DNA from 4 places in the Bifidobacterium scardovii JCM 12489 genome. Region 2 is predicted to be linked to each of the others. Evidence: riboswitches for the same ligand, from Rfam matches in the RefSeq annotation. Region 2 holds a riboswitch; each other region holds the start of a gene.
The links. A riboswitch is a leader RNA that binds a small molecule or an ion and turns the genes downstream of it on or off. The one in region 2 is predicted to bind thiamine pyrophosphate.

Region 1 (5,219 bases), 140 kb from region 2:
CTCGGCCTGCGAGCCGGACAGCCCCTCGGCGTCGGTCTGCATGGCCCGGTACACCTTGTCGACCGGCATCAGGCTGATCTCGTCCATCGAATAGTTGGATGCCCTGTGGCTTTGCGTGATCATCGGCTGTCATCCCCCTTGCGGCGGGGCCGGCGCCCCTCGGCGGCGCCCCGCATCCATCTGCAGACAGTGTAGGTCCGCCGCCGCGCAAACGCCATGGGACTAAACCCCACGCCCGGCGCATATGTGGTGTTCCTCCGCACCGGCGGCCCCCTCGGGGAGGGAGCCGGAATCCGGCACGCGATTACGGTACGGGACACTAGTAGTCTCTTGCAAATTGTTGAGTTGATCCTCCCGCTGGCGGGAGGTGGCGCGTAGCGCCGGAGGGTGGTCGGATGCTTGATACGACTATGCTATCGACCACCCCCAGTCGGCTGCGCCGACAGCCCCGACATCACATGCGACGTGCGCTTCACGCACTGCTATGGGCAGTCCACAGGACTGCCCATCCAGCGGGGGCGTGGGCCACTGCATGATGCCACTAGACTGGGGATCGAAGATCCTGACGAACGGGAGGTCCCATGCGCGTGTTGGCCGAGAAGTGCACGCTGCTGGTGCTGGGCATGGCGCTGGCCCTGCTGCTGCCGCCCGGGGCTCAGCCGGACGGCGTGTTCGTCGCCGGGCTGCTGTCGGCCGTGTCCGCCGCCGGGCTGGCCGAATGGCTGCGCGCCGACACGCGATGGTCATGGCTGCCGTGCCTGGCGTATCCGGCCATCGCCGTCGCCGCGCCGGCATGGAGCGCGTTCGTGCCGCTTGTCGCCTACGATGCGGCGCGCCTGACCGGGGCGCCTCGGGCGGGCAAACCCGGCCGCGGCGCCGCCCGGATCACGGCCCCGCTCCCCTTCTCGGCCGGCGGCGCGACTCCGCTTGCATGGCTTGCGGCCGCCGCACGCTGGTTCTGGGCGCTTCCCTTGGCGGCGATGTGGTTCCGCGCCGCCACCGGCGGCAACGGCCTCGCCGGGTACCTGCCCGTGCTGGTGCTTGCGCCGGTCGCGCTGCTCGGGTTCGTTCTGGGCCGCGCCCGCGCCGGTGTGGACGCGGCGCGGCGCGCGCTGCTGCAGGCGCAGGACCGGGCGCGGGAGTCCTCCCGGTCCGCCCGCTCGCGCATCGCCGACATCGACGAGGAACGCGCCCAGTCGGTCCGCATGGCCACGCTCGGCGAACGCACGCGCATCGCCCGCGAGATCCACGACAACGTGGGCCACCTGCTGACCCGCGCGATCATGCAGGCGCAGGCCGGCAAGGCGGTGGCCGAGGCCACGGGCGACGCCGCCGCGGCCCGGGGGTTCGCCGCATTGGGCGGGACGCTGGACGACGCGATGACGATGGTGCGCCGTTCGGTGCACGACCTTGACGACGACGGCACCGATTTCGTCGCGCAGATCGACGATGCGGTCGCCTCGTTCGACGGCATCTCCCCCGGGTTCGCCGTGACGCTGGCCAACGACATCGCCTCGGCGCCGGCGCCGGTCTCGCGCTGCTTCGCCACGGTGATCAGGGAGGCCCTGTCGAATACGGTGCACCACAGCGCGGCCGCCTCCGCCAGCGTGACGCTGCGGGATTTCCCGGCGTTCTGGCAGCTGGTCGTGCAGGATCCGGGCCCGGCGAACGACGGCCATGCGCGGATGGCCGGCGAACCGACGCGGGGCATGGGCCTGGCGGATATCGAATCGCGGGTGCGGGCCCTCGGCGGCACCGCGGTCTGCGGCCCGTACGAGGGCGGCTGGCGCGTGTTCGCATCCGTGCCGAAACGGCGTCGGACCGATCAGCCGGGCACGCCGGCCGAACCGGAAGCGGCCGCGTGGAAGAGCTTGGAACCGACGACGCACCATGAATCGAGGAGCCGATGAGAATCGCAATCGTGGACGACGATCCGATCGTCTGCCAATCGCTGGAGACCATCCTGGCCGCCACGGGAGCGGGCGACGTGCTGTGGACGGCGCATGACGGCGACGCCGCCGTGCGGCGCTATTTCGAAACGCCGTCCAGCCATCCGGACGTGCTGCTCATCGACATCCAGATGCCCGGCCGGGACGGGCTGGACGCCGCCCGGGAGATTCTCGCCAGGGATCCGGCGGCGCGCATCCTGTTCCTGACCACGTTCTCGGACCGGAACTACATCGCGCAGGCGATGGATCTCGGCGCCAAGGGCTATCTCATCAAGCAGGACGTCGCGGCGGTGGCCCCCGCGCTGCAGGCGGTCATGGCCGGGCAGGTGGTGCTCGGAGCGGAGGTGCTCGGCAAGCTCACCGGCGCGGCGGGCCCCTCCGGCACGGGCCCGGCACCCGCCGCGGAAGGCGTGCCGGGCGGGTCCCTCGACGCGCTGCTGGGCGAACGCGAGCGCGACATCGCCGCGCTCGTCGCCGAGGGGCTCGACAACCGCGACATCGCCGCGACCCTGTACCTGAGCGAGGGCACGGTTCGCAACCGCATCAGCGCGATCCTCGACAAGCTGGGGCTCGCCAACCGCACGCAGCTCGCCATCGCGTGGATCAACGGGCACCGCTAATGCCCATCCCGGGTGCTAGCGTGGTCCCTGCATACGCGGAACACTAGGGGTGCCTTTGCGCTGAGATGGCTGCCGCCAATCCCTTCGAACCTGATGTGGGTAATACCAACGTAGGAAAGTGGTTTCGACGTCAGTCACGTCTGGTGGTCCCAGTGTGCGCTCCCATCCATCCCTTTTCGGAAAGCGACACGTACCATGACCGACAACACCGTCTCCTTCTCGCAGCGCCTGCTCAAGGCCGGGCAGCCCATCCTCGAGGAGATCATCAAGCATCCGTTCGTGCAGGGCATCGCCGACGGCGATCTGCCCAAGGAGGCGCTGACCTTCTACGTCGGTCAGGATTTCAACTATCTCAACGCCTTCATCAAGGTGTACTCCGGCGCGATCCAGAAGTGCGTGACCCGCGACCAGATGGCGTTCTTCGCCGGGCAGATCGGCTTCATCCTCAACAGCGAGATCCACCCGCACCACAACTTCTGCAACGTGGCCGGCGTGGCGTACGAATCCCTGCAGCACGAGGCCCAGGCCCCGTTCACCTACCTGTACAACGAGCACATGTACAACGCGGCGCGCACCGGCGATCTGATCGACGTGGTGGCCGCGATGACGCCGTGCCCGTGGACGTACACCGAAATCGCCAACCGCCTGGTGGCCGAGGGCAGGAACACGCCGGACAACGCGTTCAAGCCGTGGATCGACTTCTACGCGCACGTCGACGCAGCGGACGGCGAGGGGCTGCTGCCGAAGATGTACGCCATGATCGACGCCGAGGCCCCCAAGTACGACGCCTCGCATCTGGACCGCACCGAGGAGATCTTCCTCAAGAGCTGCGAACTGGAATGGGAGTTCTGGGATCAGGCGTACCACCAGCGCGGCTGGCGGTTCGTCAAGCCCGCGAACGTGCTCTGACCGGCGGTCTCCTTCCCTCTTGCGTGCGATCGGATCGGTCGGCACCCGACGGCCGTTCCCCGGCCGGTCCGATCGCGCCGTCCTTCAGTCGAAGCCGTCCGTCAGTCGAAGACGAAGTCGACGTCGACGATGTGGAAGCGCTCGGCGAGCGCGCGCTCGAGCGAGCGCTTGCGCCCAACCAGCTCGGTGGCGCTGATGAATTCGTCCCGGCACGCCAGATAGACCTCGACGTTGTAGCTCATGCCGGTCTTGTACACCTGCACGGCGTCCAGCGCGGTGCCGTTCGGCAGGTGGGTGGCGGCCAGATCCGCCGCGTGGGCGGTGGTCGGCCCGTCGGTCACCGCACCGCCGACCAGTTCCACGAACGAATCCCGGAGCACGCCGATCGGCTCCTTGGCCGAAACCGCCACCAGCAGCGTGGTGATGAAGAAGTCGCCGGTGTAGTGCAGGAACGCCAGCGGCGAGCCGTCGGGAACGAACAGCAGCAGCACCGCGACCGCGCCGATGCCCCCGGAGATGACCGCGTCGACGAGCGTCGCCTTGGATTCGGCGACCAGCAGCGTGCTGGATCCCCCGATCCTCGCGTTCTCGCGGCGGTAGTAGGCGAACAGCCCCAATCCGATGGCCACCATCGCGATCTCGTAGTAGACGACCGGCCCGAGCGTCATCTTCTCGCCGATGCCGTACCGCACGTAGTCGAGCGCGCTCTGGCTGACGCTGATCAGCGAGAAGGCGAGCAGCGCGATCGTCAGGATCGCCTTGCCGATGGCGTACACCGGCTCGAGCGCGAACAGCCCGTTGGGGAACCGCTCGGTGGTCCTTACGCTGCGTTTGGAGATCCAGATGGCGACGACGCCCGACACCAATGCGATCAGGGTGATGGCCGCGTCGAGGAAAATCGCCTCGATGCCGGTGGCGAGAAAGACCGCGACCCCGGCGAGGCCCATGACCGCGTTGGCACCGATGCCGACGATCAGCGCGCTGCGTTCCACGCGCTTGTGCTGGACGGTGTGCTGCATAGGGTACTCCTTACCGTTGCATGCGTCGTATACGTTCATGCCCGGTCGTTCAAACGCTGTTCGCGAGTCCCATATGCCCCGTGCGCATGAATCATGGTACCGGAATGCCGGGATCCGTTACGCCCGGGGCGATCCGCGTGTCGGGGGCCGCGCATCCGGCCGGGACCGCGGCGGAGAGCCCCTCCCATGCGACACGCGCCCCCATGCACGGGGGTGCCGTCCGTTGCCGCATGGACCGCGCCCGGTCCACGGCGACGGGCGTTTCGGGGACCGCGCGTTCCCCGAGGTCCCGTTGAACGCGCATCCGGGCCTCAGTACGATGACCCCAAGGCCGCGCCCGCGCACGCCGCGCGATGCCGCCGGCTTCAAGCGCCTACCGTCAGGGGGCCTACCGTCAGGGGGAACACATGGATCACACGCATAACGGTCACCGCTTCGGTGGCGACAATCCGAACGATGGCCGACCACGGAACGATGGCCGGCCGCAGAACGGCACCGCCGGCCAGCAGCCGGCCATGCCGCGCCAGCCGGCGCCGGAGGGGCCCTTCGCGCCGCCGCACCGCCAGCAGCAGTCCCAACAGCCAGGGCAGCCTCAGCGATCCAACCCCCAGCAGCCGACGCAGCCCTGGCCGGCCCAGCCGATCCCGCCGATGCAGGGCGCGCATCCGGCGCGGCCGGGCGCCCAACAGCCCCCGGACCAGTCGCCATGGCAGGGTCGGCCG
Region 2 (5,219 bases):
GATGTAGCGCATAGTTGGGGTTATGAAGAATGGAATTGTTCATATGTTGCCTCCGATCCATGGTCGCGACCACGCTTCGTAGCGCTGCCGGTAACGTCTTTCGCATGACGATAGGCGATCCGGAACCAGGCTGTCCAGCAGCAACGGGGTATGTGGTCGAAGGCTTGCGACCCTTGGAAAATGGCGGTTTTACATGCTTGATCCGCTATACTTGCAGCCAGTTGGGCACAGACGCGATCGTCTGCGAGAGGGGGAAACCATGAGTCGTGCATCCGAAGGCCCGGCGAGGTCCGTTGCGCTGATCGCGCCGTTGGCGGTCATCGCCGGGCTGATCGCCGCCGTGTTGTGCTATCACCCGGAACCGGCACGTCCGGTCGTCGCCCTGACGGTGGCTTCGGGAAAGGATGCGGGCGTTGCGGGTTCCGGGGCGCCGCCCTGCGGGAACGATGATCTCGCCGCCGTCGCGGAATCACAGGATCAGGCCATGGGCGACGCAATCGCGTACCTGCGCGTCATGAACACGACGGACGGAGCGTGCTCGGTACCGTCGGGGCCTCCGGAGCTCACGGTCGTGCGCGGCGATGAGGACCAGCATCTGCGCGTCGTGCCGGGCAACCGCCAGACCGGCGTGAGCAGCGTGCCGGATGGCGAAACCATCGTGCTGGCCCCGTTCCGGTCGGTGACGGCGGCGGTCGAATGGAAGGCGGGCCAGCAGGCCGACGCCGAAGAGAAGACTTCGATCACGCTGGCGTTCGGCGAAGTGTCCGCACTGCCCGTGCACGTCGGGGCGAACGCTGCCGCCGACGGTCTGCTGGCGACCGATCCGGGGATGGACGTCATCGTCAGCGGCTTTTCGCAGGCCGCATTGGGGCCGTTGCGCGGCGGCGACGCATCCGGCGCGGCGGAGGATGTCGATCCGGCATTGGATGAGCCCTGCATGCTGGCGAAGGATGACTCCGACGATAAGGACGATGCCGGTGGGGCGCCCGCGGATGCGACATTGACTCTGCGCAACGTCGGCCTGCACCCCTGCATCCCTCCCGCGCTGGTCACGCTGGATGAGGCCGGCTCCGGCGGAACCGTCGACGATGGCTCGCTGCTGTCGACGGCGTCCGTCTACGGGCGGGACCATGCTCTGGCCGTGGGCGGCCGGGTCTCCTATCGGGCCGCGTCCAAGGACCGGCCCAACTGGTTCCTTCGCCACTACGGGTCATGGCGGCCGGAGTCGGTCGCGCGCCTATCCATCGTGGAGTGACTCGTCGTGGAGTGACGCCGGTGCCGCCGGCCGCGCGTCGCCGGCGGGGCTACCGGGTCAGGAACGCGCGGATATCCGCGATCTCCTGGTCGCTGATCGCGTGCCCCATGCCGGGGTAGACGCGGTGCGTCAGGCGCCCGGTTTGCTCCAGCACCCGCCGTGCGGTGCGCTGGTCGTCCGCGGGGATCGTGCGGTCCTCGGAGCCGTAGGCGAGGAAGAACGCGGTCGTGCGGTCGGGGCCGAGCACGGTGCCGGACTCGCCGGCGAACGACGGGCTGAGCAGGACCGCGGCGTCGAACAGGCCCGGATGCTCCAGCGCCATGCGGTACGACAGGTACCCGCCCTGCGAGAATCCGACGAGTATCTTGCGGCGCGGTGCGAACGCCGGTCCGGCCAGCAGCGCGGCGACGGCATCGCCGACCTCGGAGCATGCGCGGCGCCGTTCACCGACCGAACACCCGTCCGGATACCAGTAGTTGCCGCCCATATACGGCCTCGCATGCGTGCCGCGGAACGACAGGTAGCTGGGCTCCGGTCCCAGGGCGGTCCGGTCCGGGCCGGCCTGGCCGCCATGCGCGGCGCCGTCCCGATCCGTGCGGTAGACGGCCTCGATGATGCGCACCATCTCGTCCTCGTCGTTGCCGTATCCATGGAACATGACGAACACGCGGTCGTCGCCGCTGCCGGCCGGACCTTCGCCGCCGATGCCCTCGATGCTGGCCGTCATCCGTATGTGCATATCGCCTCCCGAAACGCGATGCCGCTGTGGCATATGACGTGCGATCCAGCTTAGTTCATCGGCCGTGCGGGGAAGCGTGCCACGCTCGCCGATCCGCCCGATCAGGCCGGTCTGTCCACCCCGCCCGGCCCGGGCGATACGCCCGGCAACCCCGGCGCGGAGGGCTGAACCGGCGCGCGGCACACGCCGCCGGTCGGTGTGCGGTGCCATAATGATCGGCGTAATGCAGGGGAACCCGGTGACGGGTTGAGAAAGGCCGTGGGCCTGACCCTTAGAACCTGTTGGTTAACACCAGCGAAGGGAGACATAATCATGGAGTATCGTCCGTCCATCCAGCCGACCCTGTCCGATGCCGCTCAGGGCGTGCCGTCCGACGAGCCGTTCGACGCGGAGGCGTTCGGGCCGATCACCCCGGACCACCTTCCGCCGTTCGCCCGCCGCATGCGCGAGGCCGCGGATCTGGTCTGGGAGCAGGGGTACCGGCAGCCGTTCATCCGCGAGCTGGGCAACGGCACGCTCGCGCGCGAGCGCTTCGCCTTCTATCTGCTGCAGGACTACCGCTACCTCAAGGACTATGCCAAGGTGCACGCGCTGGCGCTCACCAAGACCATGGATTCCGAGATCATGACCTTCATGGTCAATGTGCAGAACGGCATCTTCAACGTCGAGTCGAAGGTGCACCGCTCCTACATGGCCAGCTACGGCGTGAGCGAGGAGGAGATGAACGCGGTGCGCCAGTCCGCGTTCGCCCGCGCCTACACCTCGAACATCCTGTCGATTGCCTACGGCGGCCAGCTGGTCGACGTGCTCGTCGCCGTGCTGCCGTGCGCCTGGGTCTACGCCGACTACGGACAGCGCCTCGCCCGCGAGTTCGCCGGCACCCTCGACTCCAACCCGTACAAGAGCTGGGTCGACATGTACAAGACCGATTCGTTCTGGGAAGGGTCGGCGTGGCTGATCGAGCACATCGAGCGCTTGGTCGAGGGGCTGTCGGAGGAGCGCAAACGCGAGCTGATCGACATCTTCGTGACCGGCGTCGAGAACGAGTACATGTTCTGGGCGAGCGCCTACGACATGCACTACTCGTGGAAGCCGGAGTGGGATCGGGGCTGACGGCCGCGGGTGCTCTGATGGTCGGTCTTGTGAATGCTTAGGCGATGAACGCCCCGCCGGGCGGGCGGTCCGATAGGTCGTTCGCAGTGGTGCACAAAGTGCATGCCCCCGCTGGCGGGGGCTGTCGGCGAAGCCGACTGGGGATGGCCGATAGCATCGTGGCATCAGCCGCTCATCCATGTGCGAAATGGATCACTGGGCTGATATGGGGAACCGCCGTGCGAGGCTGGATCTCCGTTATCGCGCCGTGGATCCCCTGACCACCAGTTCGGTCGGCAGGATCAGGGTGTGCCGGATCGGCCGTCCCTCGATCTGATCGAGCACCATCGACGCCAGATTGACGCCGAACGCCGCGAGCGGCTGGCGGATGGTGGTCAGCTGGGGCTGCATGGCGGTGGCGTCGGAGCTGTCGTCGAAACCGGCGATGGCCATGTCGGCCGGCACGTCCACGCCCTGCCCGATCAGATACTGCATGGCCCCGGCCGCGATGCAGTCGCTGCCGCACATCAGCGCATCGACGCGGTGGTCGGCGAGGATGCGGCGCGCGTCGGCATCGTGTCCGGCGCCGCCGCCCAGCGTGCCGAGCAGCCGGATGACGGCCGCACGCCCCTCCTGCCGCGTCCATTCCCCGGCCCGGACGATCAGCGACGGGTCGGCGTCGCCGCCCATCGCGTCGCGGAAGCCCCGCAGGCGCTCGTCCGAGCAGGGCAGATAATCGGGACCGCAGATATAGGCGATGCGCCGGTGCCCGCATGAGCGCAGATGTTCGGTCAGGGCGCGGGAGGCCGCGCGGTTGTCGATGTCGACCGTGGGGAAGGGGATCCTGTCGCCGTAGCCGACGCCGGAGATGGCGACGGGCGCATCGATGCGGGTGAAGACGTCGAACAGCGGGTCGCCGGTATGGAAGGAATTGAGGATCCACCCGTCGGCGAATCCGCTGGAGGCGAGGCGGGCGATGCGCCTGCCGGCTTCGGGGGAGTCGGCGATCAGGATGACGAGCTGGTAGCCGGCGTCGCCGATGGTCTGGTTCGCGTTGAGCAGGATCGTGCTGATGTTCGGGTCGGCGACGATGGAATCCGGCTGGCCGTGCACCACGAACGCCACGGTCTGCGTGCGCTGGCGCACCAGCGACCGCGCGGCGTTGTTGGGGGTGTAGTTCACCTGCCTGACCGCGTCGGCGATGCGCTCGGCCGCCTTGGCCGACACGTGCGGGTTGCCGTTGAGGTAGCGGGAGACGGTAGCGTATGACACGCCGGCCTCCGCGGCCACGTCCATGATGGTCGCCGTCCTGCGGGGCGTATGCGGCGAGCCGGGTTCCGGCGATGCGCCGTTCGGCGTCGGGTCCTCGATGGTCTGGGTTGGCATGCGCTGTATACGTCCTCTCCGCGCGGCGATGGGTCGCTGTAGGCGATTGTAGCGCGTCGGCGGCGCGCGGCTGCGAACGCGCGCGACACACTGCTGTTGTAAACCTTTACAACAGTGCTACGCTGAGTATTCGTAAACGTTTACAAAATCGTGTGACGACGGTGCGCGATAAGAAAGGACCATCCCATGCTCGCATATCAGCAGTCGACGGACGGCGGCGCGGAGCGCCTCGTGCTGATTCCCCAACCGGTGACGGTGCGCTACGACGGCGGCTCGGCGGCGCTTGGCGCCGCGATGACGATCGTCATGGATGCCGGCATCGACGAAAGCGCCCTGTTCCTGGCCGAGCAGCTGGCCGGCGAGTATCGCCGGGCCACGGGCGGCTCGGCGGATATCCGTCGTTCGGGGGCGGTGCCGGATTCGGCGGTTCCGGAAGCGGTGCGCCGGGAGCCGGACAATCGGGAGCGCCCCGGCTCCACGGGCGCGGACATGCGCGGCGCCGTGGTCACGCTGGCTTGGGACGCGGATCTCGGCGATGAGGAATATGCGATCGATGTCCGCGGGCTCGGTGAGCCGGTCGCGCCGGTCGCACCGGGCGGCGAGGACTCGCCCGCGTACCGGCGCGCCGCCGTGGAGCTGCGCGGCGGGGGACCGGCCGGGCTGCGCTACGGCGTGCAGACGCTGCGCCAGATTTTGCGCCAGTCGCCGCGCGAGCTGCCCCTCGTGCACATCCGCGACCACCCCGCG
Region 3 (5,219 bases), 1.0 Mb from region 2:
GAATTCCGCGACCAGTTCGACGAGTTCGCGGGTGCGCCGCTCCCCCATCTGCGAGAAGATCCAGCAGACCGCCGACCGCAGCTCCTCCATGTCATGCCCCGCCCGGGTGCGCCCGGCCTCCGTCAGGTTCACGCGGATGATGCGCCGGTCATCGGGGTCGACATCCCGCGTGATCAGGCCCTTCTTCTCCAGAACCGACAACACCGTGGACACGCGGCCGGAACTCACCTTCAGCGCCGCGGCGAGCTGCGACGGCGTCTGAGTCCCCTTGCAGGACAACTCGTGCAGAACGAATGCCTCGCCATGCACCCCCCGGGTGAAGTCCCGCTGCATCTTGGAACGATTGCCCCATACGCTGGCGTACAGCTCGCTCAGCGCCTCCTGCTCGAATCCCATCAGCCACTCCCATGCTTGTGCTTCCCATGTTTTTGACGCGCGCGATCACGCGGTACGAGCGACGCGCCGCATGCACGGCCATTGCAGCCACACGCCGCCAGCATTCACGGCATGGGCACATGTCGCCCGGATCTCACAACCACCGGTATTTTATCTCACACTATAAACAATTTACTACGCGAGATTTTTGGCCTGCCGAAATACCCGTTCTGCCGTTTGACATGCTGAAATACCCGAAATAGGCCTCGATTTCGGGTATTTCAGCATGTCAAACCGCAGAACGGGTGTTTGGGCATGCGAAAGCCGCCCTCTCCCGACACCGCCAGCACCGGCTCCGGCGCCACAGACCGATAACGCGGCACGACATGCCCAAAGAATGTGACGCGGCTAACAAAAACAAGGTTTCCCCTATGCCCATCGCGCAAAGAAGAGTAGCGTTATCAGTACCGGAACCGGCATCGCTGCCGCAGTACGGGGGAACCAAGGAAGGGGACATCATGGAACGCACTTCTTGCAGCATCGTCGGCTGCACGCATGAGGCGGTGGATTTTGGCATGTGCACCGAGCACTTTACCTCGTCGCTGGTGCACGGGTCGTTCCAATACTCCCCGCACAGCGCGCGCCCGTCCGCGAACTGAGAACAGGCGCCCTCACCCGAGCCGCGCCAGCTCCTCGTCCGTGAGCCGCAGCTCGGTCGCGGCGAAGGAATCCCTGATCTCATGCGGATTCCGGGCGCTGGGGATCGTGAACAGCCGATCGTAGCGGGTCAGTTCCCACGCGAGCACGACGCGCTGGTAGGAGACGCCCCTTGCGGCGGCGACCTCGCGGAACGGGTCGTAGCAGTGCCGGTCGAACGGATCGAGGAACCCGCCGAGCGGCGACCAGCAGACAAAATCAAGACCCAGCAAGGCGCAGTGCTCCATCGTGCGCTCCGGGTCCGGGTGCGAGGGGGAGAACTGGTTCTGCACGGCGATCAGCCGGTCGCCGAGAATCGCGCGAGCCGTGTCGATCTGCGCGTTGTCGACCCGGGAAATGCCGGCGTAGCGGATCACGCCCTCGTCGAGCAGCTGCTTGAGCGCGCCGATCTGATCCTCGTAGGGCACCGCCGGGTCCGGGCCGTGCGAGTACAGCAGGTCAAGCGCGTCGACGCCGAGATGCCGCGCGGATTCCTTCGCGTCGCGGATCATCGTCTCCGGCCGGGAATCGGCCATCCAGCCATAGCGGCTGCCGGCGGCCTGCAGATGCTGGCGCCCGCCGCCCGTTGCCGAGGCCCGATCCTGCGAGGCTGACGCACCGGCAACCGCCTCGCAGGTGCGCCGGTACCCGGTCTTGGTGGCGACGAGCACCTCATCGCGGGGGCCGTCCCAACCGGCAAGCGCATCGCGGACCAGCCGCTCGCCGTATCCCATGTCCTCCGGAGTCCCGGTTCCGGGAGCGCTCGGCAGATAATACGACCATGCGGTATCGAGATAGCGCACGCCGCAGTCGAGTGCGGCGCGAATCGTCTCGAGCGCGGTGCCGCGGTCGGGGCGCCCCTCGATCGCAAGCGCCATCGTGCCCATGCCGAGGCGGGGGATGTGATATCCCGCGAAATCGACGGTGTTCGCGAAATCGGTCGCATGATGCAATGCTGTCATGCCACCATCTTCGCATAGGCGCGGACATGCGGCCGAGGGAGCCGGGCGGCCGGTCCGGCGCGCGGCATGCCGGTCGCCTCACCCCGTCCACCCCGCCCGCATGGCATGTCGCACGGTCGGCGCTATGATGGTAACGCAACCGAACGGGAGCCCGGATGGGCTGAGAGGAAGTCGCGAACTTCGACCGTCAACTTGATGCGGGTAATGCCGCCGTAAGGAAACGGGTTGGTCACGCCATATGGCATGGCGTTCGCGATGCACTCCCATCCATTCGAAGCATGTCAAGGCACGCACGCCGTGTCTGCACCGCATTGCTTCCGGCACGCACGGCGGCACCACGCGGACTCGTCATCGCGCTGGCGCACCGGCGGTTCCGCAAGCAGTCCGGGCGCAGCGCACCGGCGCAACGCCGCGATATTTCGTTCCAATAACCAAACATTGCCTTATAACTGAATATCGAATGACCAGGGTCATGAAGGGGCGCACCACCTCACAGGGTACGGCTGCTTCAGCGACCCTTTTTTATTACGCGCGCCGACGGGCCATCGCCGGCGCGCCGGAACAAGGGGATCACATGATCGTCAATGGCAAGGAAGAGCAGATCGAGACGCCGCTGAGCGTCAACGATCTGATCGAACGCCTGGGCTTCACGCCCGAGCGCGTCGCCGTCGAACTGAACGGGGCCATCGTGCCGCGCGTCAAGCGCGCCGAGACGATGCTCAAGGGCACCGACACCGTCGAAATCGTCACGTTCGTGCAGGGAGGCTGACGATCATGCCGATACCAGCAGGATTCACGCCATCCGCCGACGACGCTCAGCTCGCCGCCCGCGACGCCGCGTTCCACGGCACGCCCGACCCGACCACGCTCGTGTCCGAGCGGGAGATCCGCGACGCGCTGATCGAGCGCCATACCGAGGCCACGCAGAGCAAGCTGGACAACGCCCATGTGGCGATCGCCGGCTGCGGCGGGCTCGGCTCGACCGTGGCCGTGGCGCTCACGCGCATCGGCGTCGGCCATCTGCATCTGGTCGACTTCGACCGCGTGGATATGACCAATCTGAACCGTCAGCAGTACTTCCTCAAGGATGTCGGGCAGTACAAGACCGAGGCCCTGCGCGCGAATCTCGCGCAGATCAACCCGTTCGTCGACGTGCGCATCGACACGGTGAAGGTCACCGACGAGAACGTCGCCGAGCTGTTCGGCGACGCGGACATCATCTGCGAGGCGTTCGACGTGCCCGAGAACAAGACGCTGCTGGTCAACGCCGTGCTCGAGCAGCTGCCCGACGCCAAGCTCGTCTCCGCCTCGGGCATGGCGGGATTCCGCAGCTCGAACCTGATCTCCACCCGACGGGTGTCCCGCAACTTCTACTTCTGCGGCGACGGCGAGACCGCTCCGGTTCCGGGCGCCGGGCTGATGGCCCCGCGCGTCGGCGTGGTGGCCTGCCAGGAGGCGAATATGATCACCCGCCTGATCCTGGACGAGGAAGACGCCTGACAGCCGAACACGCACGACCGAACACGTACCACCGAACACGCAAGGACATACCATGACCGATAATCCAACCCTCGACGAGCTGGTCGGCACGGCCACGAACACCGCGGTCCTGCCCGAACCGGACGAGCACGCCTACGACGCGATCGCCACCGGCGACGCCGACCCTCTGGTGCTCGGCGGGCACCGGTTCACCAGCCGATTCATCCTCGGATCGGGCCGCTACGACCTGAACCTCATCAAGGCGACGATCGAGAACGCGGGAACGCAGATCGTCACCATGGCGCTGCGCCGCTGCCGCACCACCGAGAACAACCTGCTCGACTACATCCCCAAGGGCATCACGATGCTGCCGAACACCTCCGGCGCGCGCAACGCCGAGGAGGCCGTGCGCATCGCGCGGCTCGCCCGCGAGGTGTGCCAGACCGATTTCGTCAAGGTCGAAATCGAGCACGAGACCAAGTACCTGCTGCCCGACAACGCCGAAACGATCCGTGCCACCGAGATGCTCGCCAAGGAGGGATTCGTGGTGATGCCGTACATGTTCCCCGACCCGATCGCGGCGCGGCAACTGGAGGAGGCAGGCGCCGCGTGCGTGATGCCGCTCGGCTCGCTGATCGGCTCGAACAAGGGCCTGCGGGCGCGCGACTTCATCGAGGTCATCATCCAGAACGCCCATGTGCCGGTCATCATCGACGCGGGCATCGGCCGGCCCAGCCAGGCCGCCGAGGCGATGGAAATGGGCGCGGACGCGGTCATGGCCTACACGGCCATCGCCTCCGCCGGCAACATTCCGCTGATGGCGCGCGCGTTCAAGCACGCGATCGCCTCGGGCCGCGAAGCGTATCTGTCGGGTCTCGGCACCGTGACCGAAGGTCACGCCGTGCCGTCCAGCCCGACCAACGCCGCGGACTATCTGGCCCCCAGCGGTTCCGCCAACGCCGCGTGAGCCGCCACCGTATTCGGATCCCTTCCCGGGAAACCCGAATATGACAGAACGGCTGAGGGAAATCCCGAACGTTACCGGATTGATACCCGATATTTGCGAGGCTTCTCCCCTCAGCCACTTCGTGGCAGCTCCCCTCAGAGAGGGGAGCCAGATCAGAGCGGGCACGGGTCACCCGCTCAAACCATGTTGGCGGCGGCTCCACGGCGCCCGCCGCATCACTCGTGCAGCGACGCCTTGAGATCGCGGTTCACGAAGCGGTCGTGCAGCAGGCAGTAGCCTCCGAACGCGACCAGCCACACCAGCCCGGCGATCGCGGAACCCCGCGTGTCGTCGGCCAGGAACAGCGTGCAGTACACGAACACGAAGAACACGATCGTGATCGTGTTGGTAACGCGATAGGCCGGCATCACGAAGCCGTCGGGGATGAAATCGGCCGAGAGGCGATAGCGCTGGTGCGCGACCATCGTGAGCACGTAGATGAAGATGATCACCGCGGACGAGGCGGACGAGAACAGCACGAACGCGCTCGACATGCCGGGGACCGCGTTGATGATCGGCGAGAGCAGGATCAGCGCCGCCGAGACCAGGATCGCCCGGGCCGGCACGCGGCGGCTCGAGACGACGCCGACCTTGCGGAACGTCGGCGACGGCGACTCGCTCGCCAGCTGGTACAGATGCCGACCGGCCGAGTACAGCAGCGAGTTCAGCGCGCTCGACGCCGCGGTGATCACGACGAAGAA
Region 4 (5,219 bases), 530 kb from region 2:
TCTCGTTGTCAGATTGAAAGTCTGGTGTCCTAACCGTTAGACGATGGGGGCGGACAACTTGATTGATGATACGCGAGCGCCCTAGGTTGCGCAAATCGGCGTGTCGCTATGCGGCTGGCGCGCCCGGGAGGAGCGTGGCGCCGGGCGCGCTCCTCCCGGCATCCGGACACGCCGTCACACCGCGCGATAGGTGAAGTCGTGGATCGTGCGGCCGGCGGCGAGGCCCTTCTTCTCGAAATTGGTGAGCACCCGGCCGCCGAAGCGTTCGGATTCGGCGAAGTCGGCGTGCGGCATGTCCGCGGCGAGTTCGGCGTTGCCTTTGCCGACGTGCCCGGTCGGCAGGCTGACCGTCAGCCCGCCGGCGTTCTCGAACCCGGCGATGCCGTCCATCACCTCGTGCACATGCAGCGCGTAGTCCTCGATATCGGTGGCGATGCGCCACACCCCGCCGTCCGCCAGCGCGTGCCGCACGCTCGCGGCGAGCTCCGGCTGCACGATGCGGCGCTTGTGGTGCTTCATCTTGGGCCAGGGGTCGGGGAAGAAGGTCCACACTTCGCCGACCACGCCGGCGTCGGCATGCGCGAACAGCTCGGGCGCGTTCACCTGCGCGATGCGGATGTTGCCCAGATCCTGCTTGCCGGCCAGCAGCAGCGTGTGCGCGACGCCGGGGTCGTACACTTCCAGCGCCAGAAAATTCACGTCGGGGCGCGCGGCCGCGGCCGCCACGATGTTCTCGCCCTGCCCGGTGCCGATCTCCACGATCAGCGGATTGTCGTTGCCCCATGCGTTCCGCACGAAGTCGGCGTCGAACCGCACGTCGTCGCGCACGTTCAGCGAGCCCTCGCCCGCCGCGGCGTCCAGCAGGTATCGGTCGGCGTACCGGTCCCATGCCCGCTGCAGACGGTCGTCCAGGCGGCCCGAGCGGCGGACGAACGACAGCACCTTGCGGCCGTACAGCGCCGGCTTGTCATCATCTTGAGTAGTCATGCTCCCATTTATACCGTTCGCCCGCGAACGGGACCGGGGCCCGCCGTGTGGGGACGGGACGCGGTCGGTTCGCGGGCGAATGGTGGATGGGTCGCGGTGCGCGGTTCGCCGGCGGCGGGCCGGCCGCTGCCCGGCGGTCGGATCAGACGGCTTCCTCGAGGTGCAGCGGCTGCGGCATCGGGTCGTTCGAGTGCGGCAGCAGCGCATTCGTGATGCATCCGCCGTCGATCGAGGCGAGCGCGCGGTCGAGCTGCACGTTCAGATGCCCGTTCTCGGCCATCCACGTCGTGTAGCTGCGCACCATGTCGATGTTCGCGGTGCCCCAGTTGCCGTCGGCGTCGAACCAGGACGGGGTCACGGCCTCGAGCGAGGCGGCGATGACCTTCGGGTCGATGTGACACAGCGGCGGCTGCAGCGCGTGCACCGCGGCCGCGGGATCCTCCCTGGCCATCGCATAGCCCTGCGCGGTCGCCTCGGCGAAGTTGCGGACCAGCTGCGGGTTGCGGTCGAGCATCTCGCGGCGCACGGACACGAAGTACGAGTGGTGCGGCGCCACGTCGATCGCGTCGAACGGCAGCACGACCAGCTGGTCGAACGGCTCGGAACCCTGGTACGGCTCCCACCACGCCACGTTGATGAACGCGTCGAATTCGCCGCGCTCCACGGAGCGGATATCCGGCTCCCACTCGCCCGGGTCGATCGTGATCAGCTTGGAGAAGTCGCCGCCGTCCTTCTCGACGGCCTGCTGCAGCTCCGTGTACAGGCGCTTGACGCCCATGGGGATGCAGACGCGCTTGCCCTCCAGGTCGCGGAATCGCGTGATGCCGGTGGACTTGTTGGTGATGATGCCGCCGATCTGGCACTGGTTCATCACGGCGAACGAGAGCAGCGACGACTCGCCCTGCTGGTGGAACAGCAGCTGGTTGAGGCGCACCAGGGCGATGTCCACCTCGCCGCGCGCCAGCAGGTAGGCGGGGTCGCCGCGGTAGAAGTCGCCGCTGGTGAACTCGACGTCGATGCCGCGCTCGGCGTACAGGCCGCGCTCGCGGGCCAGGTACATGCCGGCGTGGTTGGTCCAGGGATGCACATATTCCAGACGGACTCTGAGCATGGGTGTTCTCCTTTGATTGTGGGGGTTGATTGGTTGGGAATCGGAAAGGCGGGGGCGGGAGCCGCGTTGCCGTGCTGGGATCTCCTACAGGGCGGCGCGCACGGCGTCGAGGAACGCGCGCCCGGCGGGGCGGAAGAACCATGCGGTGTGCGCGATCAGGGACACGTCATAGCACCACGCCGCATCGTCGGCGCGGCCGGTGCCGTCGGCGTAGTAGCCGATCCAGTTCAGCGACGCCTCCGCCTGGGCGACGGGCAGCATGTCGGCGACCAACGCGCGTTCGTTGTCGCCGAGCGGGCGCACCCGCTGGTATCCACGGATGATCGCGCCGGCGATGTCGGGCCGGCAGGCGGTGTCGTCCCCATTCATGATCTGCACGAATTGGATGGCGTTGCGCTCCAGCGCCTCCACCAAGTCGAACACGGCCGCGTTGCGGTCCGCAAGGCCGAAGTCGAACGCCGCGGACGGCGCGTCGCCGCGCCACAGGAAATTCGACACATGCGGGTCGCCGTGTGTCCAGCAGGACGGCAATTGATGGTAGGCGCCGCTGATGCGTTCCGAGAGTCGGCGGTGCTCCGCCAGATCACGGCGCAGATCGCGGTGCGTGTCCTTGAGATATCGGGCCACCGAAGGGCGTTGCGCCAGCCAGTCCTCCAGCGCGGCGTCCAGGTCGTCGCTGGCGAACAGGCCGAAACGGTCCTGGAACGGCGAGACGGATTCCGGCCGGGGCTCGTCGAAGGATGCGGCCGCGAGCGCGATGCGGGCGAGAAGGGCGCCCAGCCCCTCCGCCTCGGCGAGACTGCGCGGGGGATCCCAGGTCAGCGCGTCGGCATAGCGGTCCTCGCCGTCGGCCCGCGGGCAGACCTCATATACGGATGGCCCGACGGCGAGCGTGGTCCGCAGCGCGCCGGGAGCGGCGTGCTCGTCGAATTCGAGGAATGCCGGGCACGGCATGCCGGCGCTCGCCAGATGCGCGACGAACCGGTGATAGGGGAGTATGGACGGCGTATCGCGCACCGAGCGGTCGTAGCGCTTGATGAATACGTCGCCGTGATCGGTGCGCACCGTCGACCCGGACGCGGTCGGCCGCCCGCTATGGGCCAGCACCTCCTGCGCGCGCATCGGCTCGGCGAGCGCCGCGAGCACGCGGCCCGCCTCGTCGAGGGTCACGTCGGGCCATCGCTGCGCGACGATGTCCAGCTGCGGGTCGTTGTCGGCGTTCTCCATGACGAAGTCCTTTCGTTGGGCGGACCCCATCGTGCGGATCGACGGCGATCCGTGGCCCGTGCGGCGCGTGACGTTGGTGGCGCGCAAGCGGACCTGAGACTTCGTTCGCCGGTACTAGCCGAATCACGTTCTACGGTCGGGATCGTCCCCTCTCAGCTCGTATGAGCCCCCGTGTCTGATGGAAAAACACAGTAGGCCGAAGCGTGTACAACGTGCTATACTCAAATTGTACAAAAAGTAACAAATCAGAGCAAAAGTGAACAAAGGTTCGAATGGTAGCCTCTGTTCGCAGGAGCCCACTGAACAATCGAAAGGCCAGACATGACAGTTCTCGTCACTGGTGGGTGCGGCTATATCGGCGCCCATGTCGTCCACGCGCTTCACGAGGCCGGCGAACGGGTCGTCGTCGTCGACGATCTGAGCTACGGCAAGCCCACCCGCATCGAAGGCTCCCGTCTGTACGGCATGGACATCGCCGCGCCGGGCGCCGGCGAGCGCCTCGCCGAGATCCTCGACGCCGAAGACGTCGATTCCGTCATCCACTTCGCCGCGCGCAAGCAGGTCGGCGAATCCGTCGAGAAGCCGCTGTGGTACTACCAGCAGAACATCAACGGCATGCTCAACGTGCTCACCGGCATGACCAAGTCCAAGAACGCCAAGAAGCTCGTCTTCTCGTCCTCCGCGGCCACCTACGGCGTGCCGCCGGTCGATGTGGTGCCCGAGGACGTGGTGCCGATGCTGCCGATCAACCCCTACGGCCAGACCAAGCTCTTCGGCGAGTGGATGGCCCGCGCCTGCGAGCAGCCGTTCGGCATCCGCTTCTGCGCGCTGCGCTACTTCAACGTGGCCGGCTGCGGCCCCGTCGAGCTTGAGGATCCGGCCATCCTGAACCTCATCCCGATGCTGTTCAACCGCCTGAAGCAGGGCAAGGCCCCGGCCATCTTCGGCGATGACTACCCGACTCCGGACGGCACCTGCGTGCGCGACTACATCCACGTCTCCGACCTGGCCGACGCGCATATCGCCGCCCTGAAGTACCTCGACCGCGACGAGCGCAAGTACGACGCCTTCAACGTCGGCACCGGCGAGGGCACCTCCGTGCGCCAGATCGTCGACGAGGTCAAGAAGGTCACCGGCCTGCCGTTCACCGAGGCCGTCATGGCCCGCCGTGCCGGCGATCCGCCGCACCTCATCGGCTCTCCGAAGCGCATCAACGAGGAGATGGGCTGGCACGCCAAGTACGATGTCGAGGACATCGTCAAGTCCGCATGGGATGCGTGGCAGGCCAACCCCGAGCACCACATCGACGTCGCCACCTGGAAGCAGGTCGACTAGCGGCGTCGCCGTTCCGCCGCGGGGCGGGTGTGCCGTCGTCCGCCATTCGGCGGCCGGCGGTCGCCCGTTGCGCGGTGAGCGAACGGCTCGTCGAGCCGCGATCAGGCGGTGATTGAGCTGACTGAGATTACGGGGCGCAGTCCGGGAAACCGGCTGCGTCCCGTGCTTTTCCGGGCGTAGACTTGAAGCCATGAGCGATACCACTCCGAATTCAGATCCGCAGGTGCCGTACGACCAGCAGGGGCCGGCACGGGGGCAAGCGCGGGATCAGGCGCAGGGCCAGCAGGGGCGGTCCTCCCAGTCGAATCCATCGAATCCATCCGGTCAGCCGGGCTCCTTCTCCCAATCGGCTCCATCCGCGCCGCAGGCGGGGTGCGGGCAGTCTTCCTATGCGCAGACGCCTTCCGCTCAGCCGTCTCCCGCACAGCCGGCATACGGTCAGGTGGGCGGTCAACCGGGCGGTCGCCCGGACGGTCAGGTGGGGTATGGTCAGGCGTACGGCCAGCAGTCCTACGGCCGGCAATCTTACAGTCAGCAGCCTTACGGTCAGGTGCCATAT

Region 1: another riboswitch for thiamine pyrophosphate. It lies ahead of tenA (thiaminase II); the one in region 2 lies ahead of tenA (thiaminase II).
Region 3: another riboswitch for thiamine pyrophosphate. It lies ahead of thiS (sulfur carrier protein ThiS); the one in region 2 lies ahead of tenA (thiaminase II).
Region 4: another riboswitch for thiamine pyrophosphate. It lies ahead of BBSC_RS02965 (phosphotransferase); the one in region 2 lies ahead of tenA (thiaminase II).

The regions. Positions count from the first base shown of each region.
Region 1 covers NZ_AP012331.1:1,390,611-1,395,829, reverse strand. The annotation lists gene BBSC_RS05740 (cation-translocating P-type ATPase) at 1-123, opposite strand, end outside; gene BBSC_RS05735 (sensor histidine kinase) at 582-1,910, shown strand; gene BBSC_RS05730 (response regulator transcription factor) at 1,907-2,569, shown strand; TPP riboswitch at 2,605-2,703, shown strand; gene tenA (thiaminase II) at 2,765-3,478, shown strand; gene BBSC_RS05720 (cation transporter) at 3,580-4,497, opposite strand; gene BBSC_RS05710 (transglutaminase domain-containing protein) at 4,905-5,219, shown strand, end outside.
Region 2 covers NZ_AP012331.1:1,248,636-1,253,854, forward strand. The annotation lists gene BBSC_RS05130 (hypothetical protein) at 1-43, opposite strand, end outside; gene BBSC_RS05135 (DUF4232 domain-containing protein) at 260-1,255, shown strand; gene BBSC_RS05140 (alpha/beta hydrolase) at 1,305-1,994, opposite strand; TPP riboswitch at 2,212-2,315, shown strand; gene tenA (thiaminase II) at 2,436-3,107, shown strand; gene BBSC_RS05150 (LacI family DNA-binding transcriptional regulator) at 3,345-4,472, opposite strand; gene BBSC_RS05155 (beta-N-acetylhexosaminidase) at 4,659-5,219, shown strand, end outside.
Region 3 covers NZ_AP012331.1:222,083-227,301, reverse strand. The annotation lists gene BBSC_RS00875 (MarR family winged helix-turn-helix transcriptional regulator) at 1-396, opposite strand, end outside; gene BBSC_RS13830 (hypothetical protein) at 894-1,034, shown strand; gene BBSC_RS00870 (aldo/keto reductase) at 1,047-2,033, opposite strand; TPP riboswitch at 2,167-2,270, shown strand; gene thiS (sulfur carrier protein ThiS) at 2,608-2,802, shown strand; gene thiF (sulfur carrier protein ThiS adenylyltransferase ThiF) at 2,808-3,533, shown strand; gene BBSC_RS00855 (thiazole synthase) at 3,586-4,479, shown strand; gene BBSC_RS00850 (amino acid permease) at 4,695-5,219, opposite strand, start outside.
Region 4 covers NZ_AP012331.1:713,794-719,012, forward strand. The annotation lists tRNA gene BBSC_RS02950 (tRNA-Glu) at 1-51, opposite strand, end outside; gene trmB (tRNA (guanosine(46)-N7)-methyltransferase TrmB) at 175-987, opposite strand; gene BBSC_RS02960 (ABC transporter substrate-binding protein) at 1,130-2,098, opposite strand; gene BBSC_RS02965 (phosphotransferase) at 2,183-3,325, opposite strand; TPP riboswitch at 3,409-3,508, opposite strand; gene galE (UDP-glucose 4-epimerase GalE) at 3,647-4,660, shown strand; gene BBSC_RS14155 (DUF4190 domain-containing protein) at 4,851-5,219, shown strand, end outside.